3 regions of the Bradyrhizobium sp. BWA-3-5 genome follow, and region 2 is predicted to be linked to each of the others. Evidence: predicted binding sites of a transcription regulator. Region 2 holds the regulator's gene; each other region holds the start of a gene.
What was found. The regulator HrcA, encoded in region 2, represses chaperone genes, less so after heat shock. The targets are predictions, from matches to a motif close to GTTAGCACTCNCNNNNNGNGAGTGCTAAC.
Positions count from the first base shown of each region.

Region 1: a site for HrcA is predicted at 4,731-4,759, ahead of groES (co-chaperone GroES). Genes of this name have one in related genera too.
Region 3: a site for HrcA is predicted at 4,579-4,607, ahead of groES (co-chaperone GroES). Genes of this name have one in related genera too.

Region 1 covers NZ_CP136626.1:1,268,281-1,275,314, reverse strand. The annotation lists gene RX331_RS06085 (glycosyltransferase family 2 protein) at 1-83, shown strand, start outside; gene RX331_RS06080 (ChbG/HpnK family deacetylase) at 80-922, shown strand; gene RX331_RS06075 (DUF2076 domain-containing protein) at 1,050-1,877, shown strand; gene RX331_RS06070 (L,D-transpeptidase) at 1,953-2,744, opposite strand; gene RX331_RS06065 (protein phosphatase CheZ) at 3,043-3,813, shown strand; gene RX331_RS06060 (hypothetical protein) at 4,016-4,531, opposite strand; gene groES (co-chaperone GroES) at 4,869-5,165, shown strand; gene groL (chaperonin GroEL) at 5,414-7,034, shown strand, end outside.
Region 2 covers NZ_CP136626.1:166,071-173,104, reverse strand. The annotation lists gene rdgB (RdgB/HAM1 family non-canonical purine NTP pyrophosphatase) at 1-612, opposite strand, end outside; gene rph (ribonuclease PH) at 624-1,337, opposite strand; gene hrcA (heat-inducible transcriptional repressor HrcA) at 1,496-2,584, shown strand; gene grpE (nucleotide exchange factor GrpE) at 2,785-3,396, shown strand; gene pncA (bifunctional nicotinamidase/pyrazinamidase) at 3,538-4,251, opposite strand; gene RX331_RS00770 (hypothetical protein) at 4,350-5,297, opposite strand; gene dnaK (molecular chaperone DnaK) at 5,868-7,034, shown strand, end outside.
Region 3 covers NZ_CP136626.1:3,036,778-3,043,811, forward strand. The annotation lists gene RX331_RS14480 (Crp/Fnr family transcriptional regulator) at 368-1,111, shown strand; gene RX331_RS14485 (hypothetical protein) at 1,163-1,375, opposite strand; gene RX331_RS14490 (phasin family protein) at 1,568-2,044, opposite strand; gene groL (chaperonin GroEL) at 2,486-4,129, opposite strand; gene groES (co-chaperone GroES) at 4,221-4,535, opposite strand; gene RX331_RS14505 (usg protein) at 4,917-5,204, shown strand; gene RX331_RS14510 (cupin domain-containing protein) at 5,402-5,941, shown strand; gene RX331_RS14515 (NupC/NupG family nucleoside CNT transporter) at 6,067-7,034, opposite strand, start outside.

The sequences.
Region 1 (7,034 bases), 1.1 Mb from region 2:
GGCCGATCTACTTCGTCGCCGAGCACACCGAGAAGCGCGCCGACGGCGAGGCCGCGGCCAGCGAACGGACCGCCGCCGAATGAAGGACGACGCGCTGCGCCGGATCTGGCTATGCGCCGACGATTACGGGCTCGCCGAGGGCGTCAACCGTGCGACTCGCGACCTGATTGGCCGCGGCCGTCTCAATGCCACCTCTGTCATGGTGGTGGGCCCGGCGATCGGCCGCACTGAAGTCGCCGCCTTGCAGGAGGCTGCGGCGAAGAGCCCGCGCTGCGCCATCGGCCTGCACACGACGCTGACGGCGCCGTTTCGTCCGCTGACGATGCATTTCCGTCCGCTCGATGGCGGCCTGTTTCTGCCGTTTCCGAACCTGTTGCGATCGGGCGTGCTCCGGCGTCTCGATCCGGAAATGATCGAGGACGAAGTGCTGGCGCAGCTAGCGGCATTCAAGGAGCTGTTCGGCCGCGCGCCCGACTTCGTCGATGGCCACCAGCACGCGCAGCTGTTCCCGCAGGTGCGCGACGGCTTTCTCCGTGCCGTAAAGGACGCCGCGCCGGGCGCCTGGGTGCGTCAGGGCGGCCGCCGCCAGCCGCTCGCCAAGCGGCTCGGCGCGCCCAAGGCGCTGGTGCTCGACATGCTGAGCGCGCAATTTCGCAAACGCGCCGCCGATGCCGGCATCGCGTTCAACCCGGCGTTCGCCGGCGCCTATGATTTTTCGAGAGTGTCCGATTTCGGCGCGCTGATGGCCGAATTTCTGGAAGGGCTGCCGGATGGCGGGCTCGTGATGTGCCATCCTGGCTTTGTCGACGAGGCGCTGCAAAGCCTCGATCCCCTCACCACCCAGCGCGAGGCGGAACACGCCTATCTGGCCAGTGACCAATTCCCGACATTGCTGGCGGCGAATAAAGTTACATTGAGTTGACAAGGCGCGACAAATACGCCCGGCGTTTTGTCGCATACAAAAATTTAATCCGGCCGCCCACTACTTGCGACACAAAGCCCGCCCTACATCTTGCCGGCGCGTCGACGACGACGCGAGGGAGAGGGCCATGACACCGCAAGAACGCCAACTGATTGACGATCTTTTCGACCGGCTCGCCAAGCTGGAGAGCGCCAAGCGCGATCCCGAGGCGATGTCGGCGATCATGCAGGGGCTACGCACCGCCCCCAACGCGGTCTATGCACTCGTGCAAACGGCGCTGGTCCAGGACGAAGCGCTGAAGCGCGCCGACATGCGCATCCAGGAGCTGGAAGCGGCGGCGGGTCAGCAAGGCCAGCAGACCCAGGCCGGCGGCTTCCTCGATTCGATGCGCGACGCGATCTTTGGACAGAACCAGCCTCAAGGTTCGCACGGCTCGGTGCCTAATGTACGCGCACCCGATATCGGCGGCAGTCGGCCGGCCTGGAACACCGGGCAGGTGCTGCAGCAGACGCAAGGCGGCGCGCCGTATAACCAGCCGGCCTATGGCCAGCCTTACGGCGGGGCGCAGCAGCAGCCGTCGGCGTTCGGCGGTGGCGGCTCTTTCCTCGGAACGGCGGCGGCGGCTGCGGCCGGCGTGGTCGGCGGATCGATTCTGGCGAACAGCATCCGCTCGATGATGGGCGGGGGCGGCAACCACCAGGCGTTCGGCGACACGTCAAGCCGCGGCGGCGTCGAAGACCGCCGGCCGTGGGGCGACCAGTCCGGCGGCGACCTGGCGCGCGACGCCGGCATCAACGACATCGGCTCGTCGAGCCGGCGCGCCGATAGCGGCAGTGACAATGACTACGGCTCTCGGCAGGGCATGTTCGATTCGGCGTCGTATGATGATGACAACGATATGGATCACGATGGCGACGGCTTTGACGGCGATGGTGGCGACAGCGACTACGCGTAAAGCCCGCGAGAGTTGAAAATCAAAACGGCCGCCCCATCGGGGCGGCCGTTTCATTTCAAACCATATCAACGAAGATCAAATCACCACCACCCTGGCGCCGACACCGACGCGGCCGTAGAGATCGATCACGTCCTCGTTGCGCATCCGGATGCAGCCGCTTGAGACGTTGGTGCCGATGGTCCAGGGCTCGTTGGAGCCGTGGATGCGATAGAGCGAAGAGCCGAGATACATCGCGCGCGCACCGAGCGGATTGTCCGGGCCGCCTTCCATGTACCGCGGCAGGTCGGGACGACGCACCAGCATTTCCGGCGGCGGCGTCCAAGCCGGCCATTCCTTCTTCGCCGAGATCGTCTTGACGCCCGACCAGGTGAAGCCGGGGCGGCCGACGCCGACGCCGTAGCGCAGCGCCTTGCCGTCGCCCTGCACCAGGAACAAGAACTTGTTCGGGGTATCGATCACGATCGTCCCCGGGCTTTCCTTGCCGTGATATTCAACCACCTGCTTTTCGTATTTCGGATCGAGCCGGTGCTGCGCTGGATCGAGCACCTGCTCCTCGCGCTGCATCGACTGTTGCGGATCCATCGGCGGCAACAGTGTGCGCCGCCCACCATATTCCGGCATCTGCTGATAGATCTGTTCGCGCTGATAGCGGCCGCCCTGCGGCGGCGCATCGCCGAACAGGAATTCGATGAAGCCGCCGCCCATGTTGGAGCGCTCGGCGGCGGCTATGCGCACCGGCGGCGCGGGCTGCCGGGCATAGATTACGGTCGGCTCAGGTGACGATGAGGCGTCGATCGCTGTGGCCTCACCGGCAAAGCAAAGACAAGACGCGCCCGCGAGGAGCGCCAAAGAGATTTTTCCGGACATCGGCGTACTCTGTACTGTTCGACACTTACGGGATCGAGGGCAGCGGCGCGACAAAGGCCGCTGCATGCGAACAATACAAATCAAAACCTAATCGGTTTGGTAAACGTAACAGGCGTTTCGATTCACCATCCCCGGCAATGCGCGCGGATTTGCCTGCTAGCGTTTATTTTGCGTGAACGCGGCCTCGTCATGGTTAATCGTTGGTATGCGGCCGCCAACACGCGAGTTTCGCGCGTGAACCTCACGTTAAATCGCGTTGGTCTACAACACCTTCGAACTGGAAGGGGTGGGAAATCTCATGTCGGTCAATCGCAAACGTTTTCGTATTGAATCCATTTTGGGCGACGCGCCCCTTGTCATGCATGAAGAAGGCGGCGAGATCGGCCCGATGCACAAAGAGATCATGGCCGAGCTGCGCGCGATCCGCGCCCAGATGGCAAGCTTCGGCCATGCCGGCGCCCCCACCAGCGTACAGTCGGAAATCGCACGCGAGACCGCCGATGCGCACGCGCTGCTTGAAACCTATCGCGCCCAGATCGAGCAGTGCGAGAAGCTGAAGGTCGAGCTCGACCTGATCCACGACGCCATCAACCGCACCAAACGCGAAATCGCCACCCTGCACGGCAAGAGCTTCGACGGCCAGGAAATGGCCAAGGTCAACGGCGAACTCGGCGCCGTCGTCGGCGGCACCGAACAGGCCACCCAACAGATTCTGGAAGCCACCGAAGCGATCGACCAGGCGGCGACCGCGCTCTCCAAGAACATCTCGCCCGACCAGCAGAAGCTGCTCTCAGAAGAAATCCAGGAACGCGTCGTTTCGATCTTCGAGGCCTGCAACTTCCAGGACCTCACCGGTCAGCGCATCAGCAAGGTGATGACCACGATGAAGTTCATCGAGCAGCACATCTACACCATGATGGACATCTGGGGGGGCGTCGACGCGATCAAGGCCCATGCCATTCCGATCGTCGACACCCGCGAGGGCGATGCCAAGCTGCTCAACGGTCCGAAGCTCGACGGCGACGTCGGCCACGCCTCGCAGGATGACATCGACGCCATGTTCAATTGATCGGCTGGTTAACTTCAGCCCCAAAACAAAACGCCGGCAGTGATGCCGGCGTTTTTTGTTGGCCCTTCCTCACCTCCACCGTCATCGTCCGCGAAGGCGGACGATCCAGTATTCCAGAGACGTCAGTGATTCAGCGGAGAGGCCGCGGCGTACTGGATGCCCAGCCTTCGCCGGGCATGACGCCAAGGGGCGTAGCCTGACCTCACGCCCGCGGGGCGCAGCGGACATAGACCATATTGCCGTAGCGGACGGCGGCATCCTTGTCGATGAAGCGGGTGATCAGCACGCGGCCGTCGAACGAGATGATCTCGCGGTCCTGTTCCCCCCCGGCGGGACCGGGCGGGCCGATATAGTTCTTGCCGCCCGGCGAGCCCTTGAGGCGCAGCTCCTGCGGGGTGGCCTGGTCGGCCAGATGCATGACGACACCGCCGGAGGTGCCGGCGCCGATCACATAGGGCTGCTTGCACTGGCCGCGCGCCGCGGCCTCGGTGCGGGCGCGGTCGTTCGGGTTCTGGAACGAGGCGAGGCCCCAGCGGCCGACGATCTCGTCGGCGCGGATGGTCGCGGGCATTTCGGGCGCAACGCCGGGCTCGGCCTCGGGCGCCGGATTGGACGACAGCGACGGCAGGCTCATGCTGCCGCACGCCGCAAGCAACACCGCCAGCGCCGACGCGGCCGCCAGATTGGCAACCGTACGCGCATTACGTGAGCTGATCATTGCAATCCCCCGACAATTCCTTGGCCGCTCCCGTCAAGCAGCCAATCGTAAAAAGCCTGCCGGAGCAATGACGTCGGTTGAATTACGCCGCTGCACCGATTTTGTTTCTTTGGGAGCATCCTATACCGGCCTCAAGAAGGCCTTAACCCCCTTGTTTGCTTGACAGGAACAGCGCCAAGCCATATTTCCCGGCCCCACGTTTAGCACTCAAGCGCGAAGATTGCTAAGGGGCGTGCTGTCCCCGCCCGGGGCGGCTTCGAATACCCGGCATATCCGCCATTTTCAATGGCGCAGATCTGAAACCGAGCCTCCCAGAGGAACTTCAAGAGGAGACGTCATGGCCAAATCCAAATTCCGCCCACTGCACGATCGTGTCGTGGTCAAGCGCATCGATGCCGAAGAGAAGACCAAGGGCGGCATCATCATTCCCGATACCGCCAAGGAAAAGCCGTCGCAGGGCGAAGTTACCGCCGTCGGCCCGGGCGGCCGTGACGAAACCGGCAAGCTGATTCCGATCGATCTCAAGGTCGGCGACCGCGTGCTATTCGGCAAATGGTCGGGCACCGAGGTCAAGCTCGACGGCGAGGAACTCCTGATCATGAAGGAGTCCGACATCATGGGCGTGCTGACGTAAGCCGATCAATCCAAGCGGTCGCTGCCCAGTGACTTCTTCCCTTCTCCCCTTGTGGGAGAAGGTGGCGCGCTTTGGAGCGCACTTGCGCTCCTGAGCGCGCCGGATGAGGGGTCTGCATCCGCGGAGACAGACCCCTCACCCGTCCGCGATGCTTCGCATCGCGTCCACCCTCTCCCACAAGGGGAGAGGGGAAGAGTCCCGGCGGTGACCGCGACCAAGTATCCAATTCATTTCAGGAGTCCCACAACATGGCTGCCAAAGACGTTAAATTTTCCGGCGACGCCCGCGACCGCATGCTGCGCGGCGTCGACGTCCTCGCCAACGCGGTGAAGGTGACGCTCGGTCCGAAGGGCCGCAACGTCGTGATCGAGAAGAGTTTTGGCGCACCCCGCATCACCAAGGACGGCGTCACCGTCGCCAAGGAGATCGAGCTCGAGGACAAGTTCGAGAACATGGGCGCGCAGATGCTGCGCGAAGTCGCCTCCAAGACCAACGATACCGCCGGCGACGGCACCACCACCGCGACCGTGCTGGCGCAGGCGATCGTGCGCGAAGGCGGCAAGGCGGTCGCGGCCGGCATGAACCCGATGGACCTCAAGCGCGGCATCGACATCGCCGTACACGCCGTGGTCAAGGATCTCGAGAAGCGCGCCAAGCCGGTCGCGGCCTCGTCCGAAGTTGCCCAGGTCGGCACCATCTCGGCCAACGGCGACACCGCCATCGGCAAGATGATCGCGCAGGCGATGCAGAAGGTCGGCAATGAAGGCGTGATCACTGTCGAGGAGAACAAGTCGCTCGAGACCGAGGTCGACATCGTCGAGGGCATGAAGTTCGACCGCGGCTATCTGTCGCCCTACTTCATCACCAACGCCGAGAAGATGACCGCCGAGCTGGAAGACGTCTTCGTGCTGCTGCACGAGAAGAAGCTGTCCGGCCTGCAGGCGATGCTGCCGGTGCTGGAAGCCGTGGTGCAGTCCGGCCGTCCGCTCTTGATCATCGCCGAGGACGTCGAGGGCGAGGCGCTGGCGACGCTGGTCGTCAACCGCCTGCGCGGCGGTTTGAAGGTCGCCGCCGTCAAGGCGCCGGGCTTCGGCGACCGCCGCAAGGCCATGCTGGAAGACATCGCGATCCTGACCGGCGGTCAGCTGATCTCCGAGGAACTCGGCATGAAGCTCGAAAGCGTCACCATCAACATGCTGGGACGCGCCGGCAAGGTCGTGATCGACAAGGAGAACACGACCATCGTCAAGGGCGCCGGCAAGAAGAAGGACATCGAGGCCCGCGTCACCCAGATCAAGGCGCAGATCGAGGAGACCACCTCGGACTACGACCGCGAGAAGCTGCAGGAGCGGCTGGCCAAGCTCGCTGGCGGCGTTGCCGTGATCAAGGTCGGCGGCGCGACCGAAATCGAGGTCAAGGAGAAGAAGGACCGCGTCGAGGATGCCCTCAACGCGACCCGCGCGGCCGTGCAGGAAGGCATCGTGCCGGGCGGCGGCGTGGCGCTGCTGCGCGCCAAGAAGGCGGTCGGCCGCATCAACAACGACAATTCCGACGTCCAGGCCGGTATCAACATCGTGCTGAAGGCGCTGGAAGCCCCGGTGCGCCAGATCTCGGAAAACGCCGGCGTCGAAGGCTCGCTCGTGGTCGGCAAGATCCTCGAGAACAAGTCGGAGACGTTCGGCTTCGACGCCCAGACCGAGGAATATGTCGACATGGTCGACAAGGGCATCATCGACCCCGCCAAGGTGGTGCGCACCGCCCTGCAGGACGCCTCCTCCGTCGCCGGCCTTTTGGTGACAACCGAAGCCATGGTCGCCGAACTGCCGAAGGAGCCGGCGCCGGCGATGCCCGGCGGTGGCGGCGGCATGG
Region 2 (7,034 bases):
CGCCAGCTTGACGAAGGCGCGGGCCCGGTGGGACAGGCCAAGTCCGAGCGGCGGCAGGCCGTGCTTTTCGATCGAGGTCATCTCGCCGAAGGTACGCGTGTATCCGTCGGGAAGGAACATCGGATCGTAACCGAAACCGGCGGTGCCGCGCGGCGGCCAGGCCAGCGTCCCATCGACGCGCGCCTCGACCTCTTCGAGGTGGCCATCCGGCCATGCCACACACAGGGCCGAGACGAAATGCGCCTTGCGCTTGTCGGGTGCGGTCGCGCCGCGCTCCTGCAACAGGCGCTCGATCCGGGTCATCGCTACAGTGAAATCCTTGCCCTCGCCGGCCCAGCGCGCCGAATAGATTCCGGGGGCGCCGTCGAGTGCGTCGACCACAAGGCCGGAATCGTCGGCAAAAGCCGGCAACTGTGCGGCGTTTGCCGCCGCGATCGCCTTGATCGCCGCATTGGCCTGAAACGTCTTGCCGGTTTCTTCGGGCTCGGAAAGGCCGAGCTCGCCCGCCGAGACCGCCTCGACGCCATGCGGCGCGAGCAGTTCCCGCATCTCGGCAAGCTTGCCGGGATTGTGGGTCGCGATCACGAGTCGGCCGGTGATTCGACGGTGCATGGGCGATCAGATTACGCGACGGCCAGCTTCTGCAAGTCCACCAAACGCGCGACACCCTTGCGCGCGAGTTCCATCAGCGCGAGGAACTCGTCCTGCGAGAACGGCGTCTTCTCGGCGGTGCCTTGCACCTCGATGATGCGGCCGTCGCCGGTCATGACGAAATTGGCATCCGTTTCAGCCTCGGAATCCTCGGCATAGTCGAGGTCGAGCACCGGCGTGCCCTGATAGATGCCGCAGGAGATCGCGGCGACATTATCGCGCAGCACGTTGGTCTTCAGCATGTTGCGCGATTTCATCCAGGCGATGCAGTCGGCCAGCGCCACCCAGGCGCCGGTGATCGAGGCGGTGCGGGTGCCGCCGTCGGCCTGGATCACGTCGCAATCGACGGTGATCTGGCGCTCGCCGAGCGCTTCCAAATCGACGGCCGCGCGCAAGGAGCGACCGATCAGCCGCTGAATCTCGACGGTACGGCCGCCCTGCTTGCCGGCGGCGGCCTCGCGGCGGGTGCGTTCCAGCGTCGCGCGCGGCAGCATGCCGTATTCGGCGGTCACCCAGCCGCGGCCCTGGCCCTTCAGCCAGGGCGGCAGACGTTCCTCAAGCGTGGCGGTCACCAGCACATGGGTATCGCCGAATTTCACCATGCAGGAACCTTCGGCGTATTTGACCACGCCGCGTTCCAGCGACACGGGGCGCAGCTGATCGGGCGCACGGCGGCTTGGCCGCATGGGGAATCCTTTCGAAAATCGGGCGAAAATCCGTTTGCGGTGCTTGTAGGAGGGGGAGCGGGCAGCGGCAAGGGGTTTTGGCCGCCTATCGGACAGGCAGAGCGCGCTTGTCATCAGCCCTTCGGGACGACAAATTAGAGGCTATCAGGGAGTTAACAGTGGCCCACCACGATCCGATCGGCCTGATTGCGCCACATGCCGGGCTTGCCCAGCTCAACGAGCGCTCGCGCGATATTTTTCGTCAAATCGTCGAAAGCTATCTGGCCACCGGCGAGCCCGTCGGCTCGCGCAACATTTCGCGCCTGATCGCCGTGCCGTTGTCGCCGGCGTCGGTCCGCAACGTGATGTCGGACCTCGAGGCGCTCGGCCTGATCTACGCGCCGCACACCTCGGCAGGGCGGCTGCCCACCGAACTCGGCCTGCGCTTCTTCGTCGATGCCCTGATGCAGGTCGGCGACCTCACCGGGCCCGAGCGGGAATCGATCCAGAGCCAGCTTGCCTCGGTCGGGCGCGCGCAATCGGTCGAGGCGGCGCTCGGCGAGGCGTTGACGCGCCTCTCCGGCCTGACGCGCGCCGCCGCCGTGGTGCTCACGGCGAAATCCAATTCGCGACTCAAGCATATCGAATTCGTCCGCCTGGAGCCGGAGCGCGCGCTGGTGGTACTGGTCGGCGAAGACGGCCAGGTTGAAAACCGCGTGCTGACGCTGCCGCCCGGCGTCCCCCCCGCGGCGCTGACGGAAGCGACCAATTTCCTCAATGCCCGGATTCGCGGCCGCACGCTGTCCGAGGCCCGGCTGGAACTCGAAAACGCGCTGGCGCAGAGCCGGGCCGAGCTCGACCAGCTGACGCAGAAGGTGATCGCGGCGGGCATCGCAAGCTGGTCCGGCGGCGAACACGAGGAGCGCCAGCTGATCGTGCGCGGGCACGCCAACCTGCTCGAGGACCTGCACGCGCTGGAAGATCTCGAGCGCGTCAAGTCGCTGTTCGACGATCTCGAGACCAAGCGCGGCGTGATCGACCTGCTTGGCCGCGCGGAGCGCGCCGAAGGCGTGCGTATCTTCATCGGATCGGAGAACAAGCTGTTCTCGCTCTCCGGCTCCTCCACCATCATCGCGCCCTATGGTGACGCTTCGGGGCGCATCGTCGGCGTCCTCGGCGTGATCGGGCCGACGCGGCTGAACTACGCGCGGGTGATCCCGACGGTCGATTACGCCGCGCGGATCGTCAGCCGGATGCTGGGTGGCTGATTGGCCGCGAATTGGCCCGATCCAGGCTTTTGTTTTGACGCGTTTTCTTCACGCAAACCGGTCCCCACCCCCGGATCAAATCCGAGGGCATGCTTGGCTCGAAAACGCTATGTGGCGCTTGATTTTCGGCCCCTAAAGCACGATATCCCGGCCAGCAAATCCCCATCGAACCAGATCAAGTCTTTTGAGAAGGCAGCCTTATGACCGATCCCAACCGGCCGAGTAACGACGAGGTAAAACCGGCCGAGACCGGCGAGCCCGTGGTCTCGAAACCCTACATCATGCCCGACGATCCCGAGGAAGGATCGGTCGAGGCGCTGACGAAGGAAGTCGCCGAAGCGCGGGACAAGATGCTGCGCACGCTGGCGGAGATGGAAAACCTGCGCCGGCGCACCGCTAAGGAAGTCGCCGATGCGCGCGCCTATGGCATCACCGGCTTTGCGCGCGACGTGCTCGAGATCGCCGACAATCTGCAGCGCGCGCTCGACGCGGTACCGGCCGAGGCCAAGGCCAATGCCGATCCCGGCCTGAAGGCGCTGATCGAAGGCGTCGAGCTCACCGAGCGTTCGCTGCTCAACGCGCTGGAGAAGAACGGCGTCAAGAAGTTCGATCCCTCGGGCGAGAAGTTCGACCCGAATTTCCAGCAGGCGATGTACGAGGTGCCCGATCCCTCGGTACCCGCAGGCACGGTGGTCCAGGTCGTGCAAGCCGGCTACATGATCGGCGAGCGTGTGCTGCGGCCGGCGCTGGTCGGCGTCGCGAAGGGCGGTGCCAAGGCTACGCCGACGGCGGCTCCTTCGGAGCAGAGCTGAACTCTCGTGTCCCGGACCGCGGTGCAGCGCCTCCGGCGCTGCTCCGCAGAGCCGGGACCTACATCGCCGCGACGATGGATCCCAGATCAGCAGCGCACCACGTGCATTTGCGACGCGCTGCGCAGCATCCGTGGAAAGTCCTCAAGCCGCGATATCGCCCGACTGGATGCGCTTGACGCCGGCCTTGGTCATGTCGGCCCAGGCCTTGGCGAGCGAACCCTGCAGGTCGATGCCACGGCAGGCGTCCTCGATCACATAAGTTTCGAAGCCGGCCTTGCGGGCGTCGAGCGCGCTCCAGGCGACGCAGTAGTCGGTGGCGAGCCCGGCGAGGAATACCCGCTTCACCTTGCGCGCCTTCAGGTAGGCGGCAAGCCCCGTCGTGGTCTTGCCGTCGGCCTCGGTGAAGGCCGAATAGCTGTCGACGTTCTTATTAAAACCCTTGCGGATGACGAGCCCGGCATGCGGGATCGAAAGGTCCTTTGACAGGGAGGCACTGTCGGTGCCCTGCACGCAATGATCCGGCCACAGCACCTGCTTGCCGTAGGAGAGGTCGACGGTTTCGAACGGCTTCTTGCCGGAATGCGATGTCGCGAACGAGACATGCCCCGGCGTGTGCCAGTCCTGCGTCAGCACCACATTGGCAAACCCCTTGGCGAGGCGGTTGATGACCGGAACGACCTGCTCGCCGTCCTTGACCGCAAGACTGCCGCCCGGAAGGAAGCAGTTTTGCACATCGATGACGATCAGCGCGGAAGCGTCATCTGGCTTGATCGGCGCGGCCATTAGCGCGCCGGGTAAGACGGCAGCGACCGACGTCGCGCCAAAACCTGTCAGAACCAGCCTGCGAGAAAGCATAGCGCGTCTCCCCTGTTGCAAACCCGACTGCAGGGAAGGCTACTCCATGTGTATACGAACGAAAGCCTGAAATTGCGGCGCGAGCCGCCAAAGGCTGATCAGGTCTTCGGCTGGATTCCGTCCCGCACCGCGCGGAAGCGCGGAAACGCCTTGGTCCATTCGTCGCGCGGCGAAGAGCCGATGATGCGCAGCGATGTCTGGGCGCCGAAGCGCAGCCATTGCACGATGGTGACGGGCGTATTCTCCTTGCCGCTGACGGCGTCGATCCGCGTCTCGAAGCCGGGCTGGCCGTCGATGCGGACCGGCTCGTTCATCGTGATCCGCCCGTCGCGGACGCCGGGAATCGTGGTTGCGATCTGCTGGGCGAAGCGGCCGCGATCGTCGGGCGAGGCCGCGGTCGAGCCGATCAGGCCGAGGATCATGAAGGGGGCGATCTCAAAGCCCTTCTTCTCGTCGCTGTCGGATAGAATGAGGGCCGCGCCTGGCGCCAGCGTGCGGACATTCTTGAAGCTGGAGGTCTCACTGATCTTGAACGGCATCAGCCCGAGCTGTTCGTCGACCGGCACCTCGGTGCGGATCGCGGCGGTGGCGAACATCTGCCGAACCGCATCGTCGGTATAGATCTTCGAAGCGTTCTCCGGCACCTGCACTGCGATATAGCCGGAGAAGGTGGGGCCGGGCAGGATCATCGAATAGCGGCGCACATTGTTGGCGCCGTCCTTGCCGTTCTCGATCGTGTAGTAGCCAAGGCCGGCCGGCGTTTCGAGGCTCTCCGGCTTGATGCCGCCGGTGCCGCCCGGATTGGCCTTGAAGGCATTGGCGACTTCGCCATAGGCCTCGGCGGGCAGGTCGGTGACCAGCACCTTGACGCCATGGTCCTCGGTCTCGAACCCCGTAAACGTCCTGGCCTTGTTGAGGCCGACCAGCGGCGTCATGCCCACCCTGGCGCCCGGCGGGAAGACCGGGTCGGCGGCGAGCGCGGAATCGGCAGAAGACAAAGCGGCGACGATCAGGGCAACCGCAGCGAAGGATCGGAATGGCGTCATAGAGGATCTACCGGTTTGGTATGGAGGCCGTGCTAGGTCGGACGAATGCAGTTCGTGGAATCCTTAAGGAGCCTCAGGGCAACGACAGAGTCGTTCCAGTCGGCCCGCTTTTAGCGGTTTTGCCGTCCCTGCAACAGGGCAGGATGGGCGTCCGTTCCCCCGTTACATCGCGATATGTCCCGATTTGCCCACCCTCCGGGCGCTTTTTTGAGGCGTTTGCAGCGGCCAAATACCGCTCCCCTCGGGCCTTGCCGCCCCAACCTTGCAGCTCGGCACGCGGCCTGGATGAGGCGCGTAGCCCGCCACACCTTCGGCGGCATGGACAATGGAGGTCTTGCCAGTTTCTTAACGCGGATCAACGCGCGGGCCGGCCCGTGCCATGGCTGACACAATCTTTCAAACATCAGCCATTTCAGGCCCTAAGCCTGCTTTCGGTCCTTGCAGGCACAACCCACCCTCCTATATGAGGCTCACCGTCGCAATATCGCGAGTATTTGAACGTTGGGGGTTCGGTTAGGTGCGCCGTCCAGGGCCCAGCCAACCTGCCGCAAAAAGAAGGATATGAGGACCATGGGAAAGGTCATTGGGATCGATCTCGGCACCACGAATTCGTGTGTCGCCGTAATGGATGGCAAGACTGCGAAAGTCATCGAGAACGCGGAAGGCATGCGCACGACGCCTTCGATCGTTGCCGTCACCGATGACGGCGAGCGCCTCGTCGGCCAGCCGGCCAAGCGTCAGGCGGTGACCAATCCCGAGCGGACGTTCTTTGCGGTGAAGCGCCTGATCGGCCGCCGCTACGACGACCCGATGGTCGAGAAGGACAAGAAGCTCGTTCCCTATAAGATCGTCAAGGCATCGAACGGCGACGCCTGGGTCGAAGCCGACGGCAAGACCTATTCGCCCTCGCAGGTCTCGGCCTTCATCCTGCAGAAGATGAAGGAGACCGCGGAAGCCCATCTCGGCCAGAAGGTCGACCAGGCCGTCATCACCGTTCCCGCCTATTTCAACGACGCCCAGCGCCAGGCCACCAAGGACGCCGGCAAGATCGCCGGTCTGGAAGTGCTGCGCATCATCAACGAGCCGACGGCGGCCGCACTCGCCTACGGTCTCGACAAATCGAAATCCGGCACGATCGCGGTCTACGACCTCGGCGGCGGCACCTTCGACGTCTCGATCCTGGAGATCGGCGATGGCGTGTTCGAGGTGAAGTCCACCAACGGCGATACCTTCCTTGGCGGTGAAGACTTCGACATGCGCCTCGTCAGCTATCTCGCCGACGAGTTCCAGAAGGAGCAGGGTATCAACCTGCGCAACGACAAGCTCGCCTTGCAGCGCCTGAAAGAGGCCGCTGAAAAGGCCAAGATCGAGCTGTCATCGACGACGCAGACCGAAATCAACCTGCCGTTCATCACGGCGGACCAGACCGGGCCGAAGCATCTCACGATGAAGCTGACCCGCGCCAAGTTCGAGGCGCTGGTCGACGATCTCGTGCAGAAGACCATCGAGCCCTGCCGCAAGGCGCTGAAGGATGCTGGCCTCACCGCCGCCGAAGTCGGCGAGGTGGTGCTGGTCGGCGGCATGACGCGCATGCCGAAGGTCCAGGAAGTCGTGAAGCAGCTGTTCGGCAAGGAGCCGCACAAGGGCGTCAACCCGGACGAGGTCGTCGCCATCGGCGCCGCGATCCAGGCCGGCGTGCTGCAGGGCGACGTCAAGGACGTGCTGCTGCTCGATGTG
Region 3 (7,034 bases), 2.9 Mb from region 2:
AAGTCGCGCGGCGGGACATGCATCTACGCCGCGATTATCAAAAGCTCCGTTGAACCGCAAAGCAGATGCTGAGATCCAGAGCCATTGCTGCCTGCCGAATTTGGAACCAGACTTCACGGACTGTTACCGTATTACCCATGCGCATTTGCGGGTTGCGTCCAGTGATCCATTTGCATCTAACTTGCTTAGGCTCTGGAGCAGAAAGTCTGCCGCGCAGCCGGGCGTTTGGAATTGCCAGCGTGTCAGCGTGTTGTGTGAGTAGAGAGCAAATTTAATCGATGTTGAGACGATCGTTTCGCGTTTCTCCGAATGGAGGGCGCCATAGACGTGTCACTGCGGGTATGTCGCAGTGACGCCTCGCGGCGGAATGGGCAATCGCCTTCTCGCAGCATTGCCTGCACCGGATCTCGGTCTGCTAGAACCCGATCTTGAGGTGATCGCGCTTAATCAGGACAAGGTCGTTTCGCGGGCGGGTGACGATATCGACTATGTCCTCTTCCCCCACAGCGGTGCCATCACGTTGATGATCGACATGGCGGACGGCCACACGGTTGCCACCGCGGCAATTGGACGTGAGGGAGCCGTCGGCCTGCTTTCGGTGCTGGGGCCATCACCTTCGGCGGTTACGGCTGTCGTTCGCGCCGCCGGCACGGCCTTCCGGATTCCTGCATCGCGGTTTTTCGGCGCCTTCAACCGAAGTCCGGCGATCAGGCGCATGGTTCAAACTCACATCAAAGCGCTGTTGATACAGTTCCAGCTCGGTCTGGCCTGCAATGCGCTACACCCGGTCGAAGCCCGCATGGCGCGCTGGCTGCTTCAGCTGCGCGATCGCGTCGACCATGATGCGCTCCCGCTCACCCAGCACGCGCTGTCGCAAATGCTCGGTGTGCGGCGCACGACCGTGACGCTCGTGATGCGGAATCTGCGCGCGCTGGGCGCGATCAGGTCCGATCGGCGAGGCATGATCGAGATCAATCGGGGGCGGCTGGCGGCGGCGGCTTGCGAATGTCACAACGCCATGCGTCTCGAGGTAGAGGAGATATTCTCGTCGAATTCGGCTCAATCTCGCGCCACCGTTCTGCCTGAAGTCAAACCGCGCGATGCGATATGAAGGCGTTTCGCACGACCTCCATCGCGATGATCATCCGATCAGCCTGAATAACTACGCGGTGGCGCTCGCGCGACGATGCTGAACCCGGTTGGCGGGCTCCTCGACCCAGGCTTCGCGCGCAAACCACGGGTGATCGGTATGACAGATCACGCAACGGGTGCGCGAGAAGAATACCGGGCGGCGGCCGAAGCTTTCACGATCAGTCCTGATACCGGTGGGAATCGCATGTCCGGTTTGGGGACATTTGACCATCACCATACCCATGTCGCTCTCCCTGCGATCGCTTTAGATTGTCGAAAAGCACCGGCCGGTTGGATTGCCTTGTCGGTGCGGCTTTACTTTGGGGGGCATCGCGCACCTCGTTCGGTCGAGCAGGGGTGGTGGGGCTCATGCTCGCCGGGCTGTTCCAACCGGCCGGATCCTCGAATGTCCTTGGACGTGAATTGAGCGGGCTCTCTAGCCTGTCTGGTGGAAAACCTTGTTGAAGTGCTTCCTGATCGGTTCACCCGTTTCGGTCGCAAGCTTCTGTGCAAGTGCCCACAATTCTCTGTTCTGATCGGAAGCAGCGACGAAGGCCTTGCGCGTTTGCTCCGCAGACAAGGCGACAACATCGGTCGCCGACTTGCTGCCGCAGAGATCGATCATGAAATCCAGCGTAGAGGCGGCATTGGCGCTTGAAAGTTCAAACACTTTCAGCCCGTAGTCGGTCGCGCTCCTGGCGTTGCCCGAATAGGTCTGGCACAGCGTTTCCGTCATCTCCTCTGAGGCGGCCTTGATCTTCTCGAAGCCTTCCCGTGTGCGGGCGAGGACCTGCTCGCTGCCGGCGATGCCGGGCAGCGCCATCTTGGAGAAGTCCGGCAGCGGCATTCCGAAGAGATTGTTCCCGTTTGCTTTGGTTCCGTTGGCGGTTGCTTTCATTTCGCTTTCACTCACGCAACATTACTCCTTCCGGGCGAAAGCATTCTCCGCGACGCTCGCTTGCGTCACGGAGCTCACGCTCCGTGTTCGATCAGATTTTTGGATGAGCTTTGATTTAGCCCCTTACCCGATACGACTTTGGGCCAAGAGCAACGAAACGTCGGTTCGAATTCCGACTCTCGCCAAAAGTTTTTTTGAGATTGTCAACACAAACGATCGTATATTTACGCCGCGCTGTGCATAAGAGGGATATCTCGAGCGGAAGCAAATCTTTTCTTCAGCGTAGCGTTGCAACGCCAGCGTCGGCATTCGCCGTGTTGTGACAAACATTTACATCGTTGTTTCCAAACAAAAACCCCGGCATCGCTGCCGGGGTTTTGCATTTTGTGGGGCGACATCCCGGTTCGACGGTGCACCGCTTTCGCGCCGCACCGCGTCCGGGACGACTTCGTCGCCTTAGAAGTCCATGCCGCCCATGCCGCCACCGGGGGGCATGCCCCCGCCGGCCGGAGCGTTCTTCTTCGGCAGTTCGGCGATCATGGCTTCGGTGGTGATCAGGAGAGCCGCGACCGAGGACGCGTTCTGGATCGCGGTGCGGACCACCTTGGTCGGGTCGATGATGCCCTTGGAGACCAGGTTGCCGTACTCACCGGTCTGCGAGTCGAAGCCGTAGTTGTACTGGTCCTTCTCGAGGATCTTGCCGACGATGACGGAGCCGTCTTCACCGGCGTTGACCGCGATCTGGCGGGCCGGCGCGGACAGCGCCTTGCGCACGATCTCGACGCCGGTCTTCTGGTCGTCGTTGGCGGTCTTGATGCGCTTGAGCTGCTCGGAGGCGCGGAGCAGGGCGACGCCGCCGCCCGGCACGATGCCTTCTTCAACAGCCGCGCGGGTCGCATGCATCGCGTCATCCACGCGATCCTTGCGCTCCTTCACCTCGACTTCGGTCGCGCCGCCGACGCGGATCACCGCGACGCCGCCCGCGAGCTTGGCCAGACGCTCCTGCAGCTTCTCACGGTCGTAGTCCGAGGTGGTTTCCTCGATCTGCGCCTTGATCTGGGCAACGCGGGCCTCGATGTCGGCCTTCTTGCCAGCGCCGTTGACGATCGTGGTGTTTTCCTTGTCGATCATCACCTTCTTGGCGCGGCCGAGCATCTGCAGCGTGACGTTCTCGAGCTTGATGCCGAGATCTTCCGAGATCGCCTGGCCGCCGGTCAGGATCGCGATGTCCTGCAGCATGGCCTTGCGGCGATCGCCGAAGCCCGGAGCCTTGACGGCCGCGACCTTCAGGCCGCCACGCAGACGGTTGACGACGAGGGTGGCGAGCGCTTCGCCTTCGACGTCTTCGGCGACGATGACCAGCGGCTTGCCGGTCTGCACCACGGCTTCGAGCAGCGGCAGCAGCTCGTTCAGCGAGGAGAGCTTCTTCTCGTTGATCAGGATGTAGGCGTCTTCCATCTCAACGCGCATCTTGTCGGCGTTGGTGACGAAGTAGGGTGAGATGTAGCCGCGGTCGAACTGCATGCCCTCGACGACGTCGAGTTCGGTCTCGAGCGACTTGGCTTCTTCAACCGTGATGACGCCCTCGTTGCCGACCTTCTTCATGGCGTCGGCGAGGAACTTGCCGATTTCGGCGTCGCCGTTGGCCGAGATGGTGCCGACCTGGGCGATTTCCTCGTTCGAGGTGACCTTCTTGGAGTTCTTCTCGAGGTCGGCGACCACGGCTTCCACCGCCAGGTCGATACCGCGCTTCAGATCCATCGGGTTCATGCCGGCGGCAACCGACTTGGCGCCTTCACGGACGATCGCAGCCGCGAGCACGGTCGCGGTGGTGGTGCCGTCGCCAGCCGCGTCAGCGGATTTCGAGGCGACTTCGCGCACCATCTGGGCGCCCATGTTCTCGAACTTGTCGTCGAGCTCGATCTCCTTGGCGACGGTGACGCCGTCCTTGGTGATGCGGGGAGCGCCGAACGACTTGTCGAGGACGACGTTGCGGCCCTTCGGACCGAGCGTGACCTTCACGGCATTGGCGAGGATGTCGACGCCGCGCAGCATGCGGTCGCGGGCATCGACGCCGAATTTGACTTCTTTGGCTGACATATTTGGTTTCCCTGAGTTGATCTTTGTTTCTCACCCTTGGAGGGGGGCGCCTTGCGGCGCTCCTCAGGGTGAGCGTTGCAGGCGAAAAGGCTTAGGCGGCCTTCTTCTTGGCGGCCGAAACGTCGAGCACGCCCATGATGTCGGACTCCTTCATGATCAGGAGCTCCTGGCCGTCGATCTTGACCTCGGTGCCCGACCATTTGCCGAACAGCACGCGGTCGCCGACCTTGAGGTCGATCGGGATCAGCTTGCCGGATTCGTCGCGGCCGCCGGGGCCGACGGCGACGACTTCGCCCTGGGAGGGCTTTTCCTTGGCAGTGTCCGGAATGATGATGCCGCCAGCGGTCTTCTCTTCTGCGTCGATGCGCTTGACCACGACGCGGTCGTGAAGCGGACGGAAGGTCATGCAGTCCTCCTAAACGTCTGTAAATGTTGTCGAATTCTAGATTGTTAGCAGTCCGCACCAGCGAGTGCCAGCACGGCTGCGGCAGATTTAGGCCAGACTTGTTTGGGGGACAAGGGCTTTTAGCAGAAAAATTAGCACTCAAATATCGGCTCTGCCAAAATTCCTGGGGCATGCTTAACGACCGGCCGGTCACCGTCCGATTCCCGTATTAGCACGTGCGCTAAGCTGCTGCTAACGCTGGAATTTTCAACACATCATTAAACATTTAGGCTTGTGATGGGTTGGTAGCGTGCGTCACAATTCTCTCATGTGAGCGCATCTTCGAGGGGTGGCTCGGTGCAGGGCCACCACGACATGCGCTCCAGAAATGGAGGTATTCGCATGGTCTCGCGGGTTGGTGTTGTTTCCGATGACTTCCGGAAACAGGTGCTGGGGTATGGGCTGACGACGGCGCAGATTCTTTATCGGATGCCGGATCACCCTTCATTGCTGCAGACCTATGTCTGGCAGAACTACGATCTCTTTCCGAAATTCCCGGCGCTGAAGGACTTCCTCGCTTTCTGGCAGGAAAAGCTTGATGGCCCGCTGTTTTCCGTGACCGTCGCCCATTCGAAGCTGATCAAGCCGACCGAACTGCGCGCGGTCGACGGGGTGTTTCAGCTGCATTGAGGCTTGCGCGGAAGTGTAGGGTGGGCAGAGCCACCGGGTCGCGCGAATGCGCGCTCGATGACAGGCTCCGCATGCCCACCATTGCCAATGTAATCGCGCTCTTGATGGTGGGCACGGCGCAAATGCGCCTTTGCCCACCCATGCAACCGAATTCGTGTTAGCCTCTCTCGACAACAATAAGGAAAAGGGAGGCACAAATGGCCAGGAAGAAAGTGACATCACGGCCCGCGGCACAGCCCGCCGTGAAGAAAAAATGGTCGGGTCACAAGACGGCGGCCAAATCCTCGACCCGCAAGACCATCAAATCCAAGGGACGGGTGTCGAAGGCGAGGCCGGCCAAGAAGGCGCGGCCGAAGCAGACCATCGCCATCAGCCATCACCGCGAAGAGGATTTTAAGGCGGACGGCCTGCGCACTTACGCAAAATACCGCGACCTCGGCATCAAGGACGCGACCCACGGCCTGGCGCAGGCCCATGTGATCCGCCTGCAGGGGCCCTGCAATCCGGCGGAAGTCTCCAAGCTGCATTACCACGACGTCGAATTCCAGATGGTCTACGTGCTCAAGGGCTGGGTGAAGACCTACATGGAAGGGCAGGGCGAGACGCTGATGAAAGAGGGCAGCGCCTGGACCCAGCCGCCGCGCATCAAGCACCTGATCATGGATTATTCCGACGATGTGGAACTGCTGGAAGTGATCCTGCCAGCGGATTTCAAGACGGTGGAATTGGCGGCTTGAGGCACAGTCGCTCGGGGAACGCCTAAAGGCATCTCCGCCGTCATTGCGAGGAGCGAAGCGACGAAGCATCCATCCATCCGTTACGCCGCGATACGGATTGCTTCGCTTCGCTCGCAATGACGGTCCTAAGTCAATACCCCCACCACCGCACCCATCAGGCACGTCGTGATCGTCCCCGACACGATCGACTTCAATCCAAGCGCATTGATTTCCTCGCGCCGCTCCGGCGCCATGGTGCCGAGGCCGCCGATCATGATGCCGAGGCTGGCGAAGTTGGCAAAGCCGCACATCGCATAGAGCATGATCAGCCGCGAGCGTGGATCGAGCGCCTCAGTGCCGAGTTTTGACAACTCGAGATAGGCGATCAGCTCGTTGAGCACGGTTTTGGTGCCCATCAGGCTGCCCGCGGTGATCGCTTGCGGCCAGGGCAAGCCCATCAGCCAGCAGACTGGCGCCATCAGATAGCCGAGCAGCCGCTGCAGCGAAATCCTGGCGCCGCCGATCTCGGGTAGCAGCCCGAGAATGGCATTGGCGAGATAGACTAGCGCCACCAGCACCAACAGCATCGCGACGATGTTGAGGAGCAGCTCGAGGCCTGCGGTGGTGCCCTTGACGATGGCGTCCATGGTCGAGGACGTCTGCATGTCGGGGTCTTCCAATGATCCGCCGGTGCGCTTGTCTGATGTCTCCGGCACCATGATCAGGCTGACCAGGATCGCCGCCGGTGCGCCCAGCACGGACGCAATGACGAAGTGCGCAGCAGCATCCGGAATCAGCGGCGCCAGGAAAGTGGCATAGAGCACCAGCACGGTGCCGGCGATGCCGGCCATGCCGCCAGTCATCACCAGAAACAATTCGCTGCGCGTGAGCTGCGCCAGATAGGGGCGGATGAACAGCGGCGCCTCGACCATGCCGAGAAAGATATTGGCCGACGTCGAGAGCCCGACCGCGCCGCCGACGCCGAGCGTGCGCTCCAACAGCCAGGCCATGCCGCGCACGATCGGCGGCAGCACGCGCCAATAAAACAGCAGCGTGGTCAGGACGCTCATGACCAGTACGATCGGCAATGCCTGGAACGCCAGCACAAAATCTG